DNA from 2 places in the Serratia odorifera genome. Region 2 is predicted to be linked to the other one. Evidence: predicted binding sites of a transcription regulator. Region 2 holds the regulator's gene; the other holds the start of a gene.
What was found. The regulator ArgR, encoded in region 2, controls arginine synthesis, uptake and breakdown. The targets are predictions, from matches to a motif close to ANTGAATAAAAATACANT.
Positions count from the first base shown of each region.

Region 1 (3,421 bases), on a different contig from region 2:
TTCAAATCCGGCCCCCGCAACCAACTGATATCATACCGTGATATCCATGCCAGACAGTAATGCATCAAGACGGACGCGGGGTGGAGCAGCCTGGTAGCTCGTCGGGCTCATAACCCGAAGGTCGTCGGTTCAAATCCGGCCCCCGCAACCAATTTGATGACCATAATCAAGCACCTTAACGGGTGTTTTTTTATGTCTGGAATTCCCCTCCCCAGGCGTTAATCACGCCGGACCACGCAGCCCGGCGCGCGCACTCAACGCCTGGCCAGCGCACCACCGTTGGCAAAGTAAGCCTTGATACCCGCCAGAATCGACTCGGCCACCTGCTGTTGAAAACGGCTGGTTCGCAACTTGCGTTCTTCTTCAACGTTGCTGATAAAAGCCGTCTCGACCAGAATCGACGGGATGTCCGGCGCCTTTAATACCGCAAAACCGGCCTGATCGACTCGGTTCTTGTGCAGCCGGTTGATTTTCCCCATGCGGTTCAGCACTTCTTTGCCAAACTTCAGGCTGTCGTTAATGGTCGCGGTTTGCAGCAAATCGAACATGGTGTGGTCGAGATAGCGGTCGCCGCTTTTGCTGACGCCGCCAATTTGATCTGATTCGTTCTGCGTCTGCGCCAGAAACTTCGCTGCGGCGCTGGTCGCCCCTTTGGTCGACAACGCAAACACCGAGGAGCCGCGGGCGGCCCGGCTGGTAAACGCATCGGCATGAATGGAAACGAACAGATCGGCGCGTTGCTTGCGTGCTTTGGCCACCCTCACCTTCAGCGGGATAAACACGTCTTCATTACGCGTCATAAACACTTTCATGTTGGGTTCACGCTTGATCATGGTGCTTAAACGGCGGGCAATTTGCAGCACGATGTCTTTCTCGCGCGTTTTGTATTTGCCGATAGCGCCGGGATCCTCACCGCCGTGGCCCGGATCGAGCATAATGACAATTGGCCGATCGCGCCCGGCCTTGCCGGCCTGCGGCGCCTGAGTTGGTGCCGGCAACGTCCGTTCCAAATCCCCTTTATTGTAATCTTCCAGCAATGCCAATAGCGGATCATACTCTTCGCCGGACGACGATTTGGACGGATACAAGTCCAGCACCAGTCGGTTACGGTATTCCGCCACCGGCGACAGGGTAAACATGTGCGGGCTGACGCTTCGCTTTAATTCCAGCACCAGGCGCACGGTATTCTTGTCAAACTGGCCGACGCGTGCCTGTTTCAGATAAGGATCGGCAGTCTGTACCTGGCCGGCGATGCCCTTGAGGATACTATTGAGATGCACGCCTTCGATATCCACCACGATACGATCGGGGTTGGTCAAGGCAAACTGCTTGTACTTCAGTTCCTCGTTGGATTCGAGCGTCACGCGGGTATAGGTAGAGGAAGGCCAGACGCGCACCGCAATCACGTGCGACGAGGCGGCAAAACCGACGCGGCTCACGCTCAGCAACCAGGTTGCGGCAACCCCCTGCAACAGACGACGGCGACCCAGATTGTGATTAGCGTTTGACATGCGGCTCCAGCAAAAAAATCAGCTTAAAAAAGCACCATAAAGTGAGAATGGCAAAAACTTTAACGAATCCATCCAGCGCTGTCACCAGAAAATCCTTTTATGTTTTGTCAATTTATTAACGATTTAGCGGTGTTAGCGCCAAAAAACCAATAAATTCCCACTTGCCATCAGCGCAAAAAAAGAATAAAAATACAAAAATACCGTATAAATATGCAAAAAGAGGTTTGACCGTGAAGGAACGTAGTACAGAGCTGGTTCAAGGATTCCGTCACTCAGTCCCTTATATCAATGCTCACCGCGGCAAGACTTTTGTGGTCATGCTGGGGGGAGAAGCCATTGAGCATGAGAATTTCTCCAACATCGTCAACGATATCGGCCTATTGCATAGTCTGGGCATCCGGCTGGTGGTGGTCTACGGCGCGCGGCCGCAGATTGACGGCAACCTGGCGTTGCATAACCTGGAGCCAATTTATCATAAGCATACTCGCGTCACCGATGCGCCGACGCTGGAGCTGGTCAAACAGGCCGCCGGTTTGTTGCAACTGGACATCACTGCCCGGCTGTCGATGAGTCTGAACAACACGCCGCTGCAAGGCGCACATATCAACGTGGTCAGCGGTAACTTTATCATTGCCCAACCGCTTGGCATCGATGACGGCGTGGATTATTGCCACAGCGGCCGCATTCGCCGCATTGACGAAGAGGCGATCCATCGCCAGCTCGACAGCAACGCCATCGTGCTGATCGGCCCGGTTGCCGTTTCCGTTACCGGTGAAAGCTTTAATCTAACGTCGGAAGAGGTTGCCACCCAGTTGGCGATCAAGCTCAAGGCGGAAAAAATGATTGGCTTCTGCTCGTCCCAAGGGGTTAACGACGAGGAAGGCAATATCATTTCCGAACTGTTCCCCAATGACGCACAAAAGCGTATTGAGGAGCTGGAACAGAGCGGTGATTACCATTCGGGCACCGTACGTTTCCTGCGCGGCGCGGTGAAAGCCTGCCGCAGCGGCGTACGGCGCAGCCACCTGATCAGCTATCAGGAAGACGGCGCGTTAGTGCAAGAGCTGTTCTCACGTGATGGTATCGGTACACAGATCGTGATGGAAAGCGCCGAACAGGTGCGGCGCGCCACCATCAACGATATTGGCGGTATTCTCGAGCTGATTCGCCCGCTGGAACAGCAAGGCATTCTGGTGCGCCGCTCGCGTGAGCAACTGGAAATGGAAATCGACAAGTTCACCATCATCGAACGCGATAACCTGACCATCGCCTGTGCCGCGCTATACCCATTCCCGGATGAGAAAATCGGTGAAATGGCCTGCGTGGCTGTGCATCCGGACTACCGCAGTTCATCGCGCGGCGAAATGCTGCTGCAAAGAGTGGAAACGCAGGCGCGCCAGATGGGGCTGAAAAAACTGTTCGTACTGACCACGCGCAGCATTCACTGGTTCCAGGAGCGGGGTTTCACTCCGGCGGACGTCGAGGTGCTGCCAATGCAGAAACAGGCGCTGTATAACTACCAGCGCCGTTCGAAGATCCTACTGGCCGACCTATAGCCCACCACCGACCTTAGCCCAGCGGTGTCTCACTGGGCTGAGCTACCATCACCAACCGCTCCGCCAGCCCGCTGCGCCGCTGGGTTGGCGTGCGGATGGCGCTGTTGAGCACCTTTTCACTTGCATACAGCGACAGCTGCCGACGCGCGCGGGTAATGGCGGTATACACCAGTTCACGCGTCAACACCGGCAGAAAGTGGTTGGGCAGTACCAGCACCGTATGGTCAAACTCTGAACCCTGAGACTTGTGCACCGTCATGGCAAAGGCGGTTTCATGAGCCGGCAAACGACTGGGTTGTACCGATTTGATATTGCCGTCCGGCAATTGGAAATGCACACGCAGTTCGCCGTTTT
Region 1 is NZ_JBGMUT010000013.1:79,715-83,135, reverse strand. It holds tRNA gene ACCC84_RS21230 (tRNA-Met) at 75-151, shown strand; gene amiC (N-acetylmuramoyl-L-alanine amidase AmiC) at 255-1,511, opposite strand; gene argA (amino-acid N-acetyltransferase) at 1,742-3,067, shown strand; gene recD (exodeoxyribonuclease V subunit alpha) at 3,081-3,421, opposite strand, start outside.
Region 1: a site for ArgR is predicted at 1,690-1,707, ahead of argA (amino-acid N-acetyltransferase). Genes of this name have one in related genera too.

Region 2 (3,421 bases):
CAACGGCGAAACGGTGGGCGAGGTCAACTGGACGCTGGTGGGTGAACACAATATGCATAATGGCCTGATGGCCATCGCTGCGGCGCGTCACGTTGGTGTGCTGCCGGCAGACGCCTGCCGCGCGTTGAATGATTTTATCAACGCGCGTCGCCGTCTGGAACTGCGCGGCGAAGCCAATGGCGTCACGGTGTATGACGATTTCGCCCATCACCCGACGGCGATCCTGGCAACGCTGGCGGCGTTGCGCGGCAAGGTCGGCGGTACCGCACGCATCCTGGCGGTGCTGGAACCGCGCTCCAACACCATGAAAATGGGTATCAACAAGAACGAACTGGCGCCGTCGCTGGGGCGGGCCGACGAAGTGTTCCTGTTCCAGCCACACCATATTCCCTGGCAGGTGGCGGAAGTGGCCGAAGCCTGTGTACAGCCGGCCCATTGGAGCGCCGATGTGGATACGCTGGTAGAGATGGTGGTGAAAACGGCACAGCCGGGCGACCATATTCTGGTGATGAGCAACGGAGGTTTCGGCGGTATTCACGACAAGCTGTTGACGGCACTGGCCAACAAGCCGGCCGCACCGCAAGGTTACTGACAGACAATCGGGGGGCGCCGTCACCCCGACGATCGTAATGACAGGGCCGCTTGCGGCCCTTTTTTACACCCATAAAAAAGCCCCCGCGAGCGGGGGCAATGGGGTTCGTCGGATAGGACGACGAGGGGTTTCTTCAAAGAATTCGCGTTGACGTCAAACTCGGCAGTGGCAGTGACGAGGGTAATCAGTTCGGTAACGCGTTCTCTGAATTGTTATTTGTAAATTTCGGCCGTCGCGTGCCAGTTGCCATTTTCGTAGGCTTCGATAACGCGATAGGCTTTGGCGCCTTGCTTGTCGGCTTTGTCAGACAGCGCCTGACGAATGTCGGAAGGGGAGCCGGTCACACCGCTGGCAGTAATGGTACCGATGGTCTGCATGTTGCTGGCTTGTGCATTGTCCACCAGCGTAGCGGCGCTGGCACCGAAACTGACGGCTGAGAGCAGGCTGACCGCAGCGAGAGTGATTTTCATGTTCATGTTGGTGGTCCTTGAGGTATCCATCCCGGCCAGGAAGGGCTTGCTAGCGTTTTTTATTCTTGAAGGCCGTGACAGGTACTGCTGTTTTCCAGAGATTTATTGCCCGTTGTCGGGTAATGCCGGTACTGCTGACTTACTTATAGATTTCTGCGGTGGCGTGGTAGTTGCCTTCGTTACGCGCTTCAATCACACGGTAAGCGGTCGCGCCTTGGGCATCCGCTTTGGCAGACAGCGCTGCGCGAATATCAGACGGTGCGCCGGCAACGCCGCTAACGGTAATGGTGCCTGCGGATTGCAGTTTGGTTGCCTGATCTGCGCTAACGGATTGTGCTGCAAATGCACCGAAAGAAAGCATGGATAGAACGCCTAACGTCATTACTGTAGTTTTAACTTTCATGATTTTGCCTCTTAGAATTCTTTTGTCAGTTCGCATGAACTGTGATTTACGTCACGGAAATGAGTATACATCTAGTAACGCGAAAAATTAATAGTTAGCTAACAGTTTCTTGTGAAACTTACGCATAATATTGATTATTTTTTATATCCAAATGGAATAAAAAGCGCTCATAAAACACACTTTTATTGTTAATTAGATGTAATTTCAACAAGCTAAGTGCTTTTGACCAAAAGTGCGGAAATTAATAGCAGGTATCACTAGTTACGGATAAATGTCATGGAAATGTGTCGCAGGTGGGGTGTTGTGCGGCGTTATACGTGGTAGTCGAGAGGGGGAATGTGCCGGCAACGTAAAGCGGTGGTTAAGCAAAAGCTAACAAAACGCGGCGGAGAGCCGCATTTTATTAGCCATGGCGATCACAGTTCCTGCTCGAACAGCGTCAGGATAGCTTCATACAGTTGACGCGCGCTGAAGGTGTTGGCCGGGGTAACAAAAATGGTGTCATCACCAGCAATGGTGCCCAGTATGCCTTCGGATTTGCCCAACGAGTCGAGTAAACGGGCAATTAACTGTGCTGCACCCGGGCTGGTATGGATAACGACCACCGCATCATTGTGGTCGACGTCCAGTACCAGATTCTTCAGCGGACTGGAGGTGGTCGGCACGCCCAGTTCGGCTGGCAGGCAGTAAACCATTTCCATTTTGGCATTGCGTGTACGCACCGCGCCGAACTTGGTCAGCATGCGCGACACTTTGGATTGGTTAATGTTTTCGAAGCCTTCTTCCTGCAGCGCCAAAACGATCTCGCCTTGCGAGCTGAATTTTTCTTCTTTCAATAACGCTTTAAACGCCTTGATCAGATCTTCCTGCTTTGCGGGATTACGCATTTTGCACCGGTGAATGTTAACAATAGAGTTCATTATTATGCATATAAATGAATTTTTATGCAATAAGGCAGTGTCCGGAAAAATCAAAATAGCCCGGACAATAAGGAAAGGGCGGCATTTTAACAAAATCCGTATCTCATGAATATGCCCATTTCACCCAGGGGGGAAAGCTGCCTCCCCGGTAAAGAAAATGTTATTAAAATGATGTTGTTCTGATGTTGTGTAAGGGTGTAATGTAACGGCCGGTTAACTTGCTCGTGAATAACCTCGCACTATTTTCGATTAGTGTGCGCTATGCCCTTAATGCGTAAGCTATTTAATCTAAAATGTCCGCGATCGAGGCCATTTTGTTGCGCCAGCTCTCAATCCAACTGTTAAGAGATTGTTTTAAAAGGTGTAATAATCTAAGGTCCGTACCCAGAAATTCACGGCGCTTTTATATTTAAGATAATAAAGGAGTATAGGATGAAAGTTGCAGTTCTCGGTGCTGCTGGCGGTATCGGCCAGGCCCTCGCCCTTCTACTCAAAACCCAGCTTCCTTCAGGTTCTGAACTCTCCCTCTACGACATTGCCCCAGTAACCCCAGGCGTTGCCGTCGATTTAAGCCACATCCCAACCGCAGTGAACATCAAAGGCTTTGCCGGCGAAGACGCAAAACCTGCCTTGCAGGGTGCGGATGTAGTACTGATTTCCGCTGGTGTGGCGCGTAAACCAGGGATGGATCGCTCCGATCTGTTCAACGTCAACGCCGGCATCGTGCGTAACCTGATCCAGCAAGTGGCGGAAACCTGCCCGAAAGCCTGCATCGGCATCATCACCAACCCGGTGAACACCACGGTTGCCATCGCGGCCGAAGTGTTGAAAAAAGCCGGTGTGTATGACAAGAACAAACTGTTTGGCGTCACCTCGCTGGATATCATTCGTTCCAACACCTTCGTGGCCGAGTTGAAAGGCAAAAAGCCGGAAGAACTGAACGTGCCGGTAATCGGTGGCCACTCGGGTGTGACCATCCTGCCATTGCTGTCCCAGATCCCTGGCGTTACCTTCAGCGAGCAGGAAGTTGCGGACT
Region 2 is NZ_JBGMUT010000009.1:43,880-47,300, forward strand. It holds gene mpl (UDP-N-acetylmuramate:L-alanyl-gamma-D-glutamyl-meso-diaminopimelate ligase) at 1-592, shown strand, start outside; gene yhcN (peroxide/acid stress response protein YhcN) at 805-1,068, opposite strand; gene yhcN (peroxide/acid stress response protein YhcN) at 1,202-1,465, opposite strand; gene argR (transcriptional regulator ArgR) at 1,882-2,352, opposite strand; gene mdh (malate dehydrogenase) at 2,818-3,421, shown strand, end outside.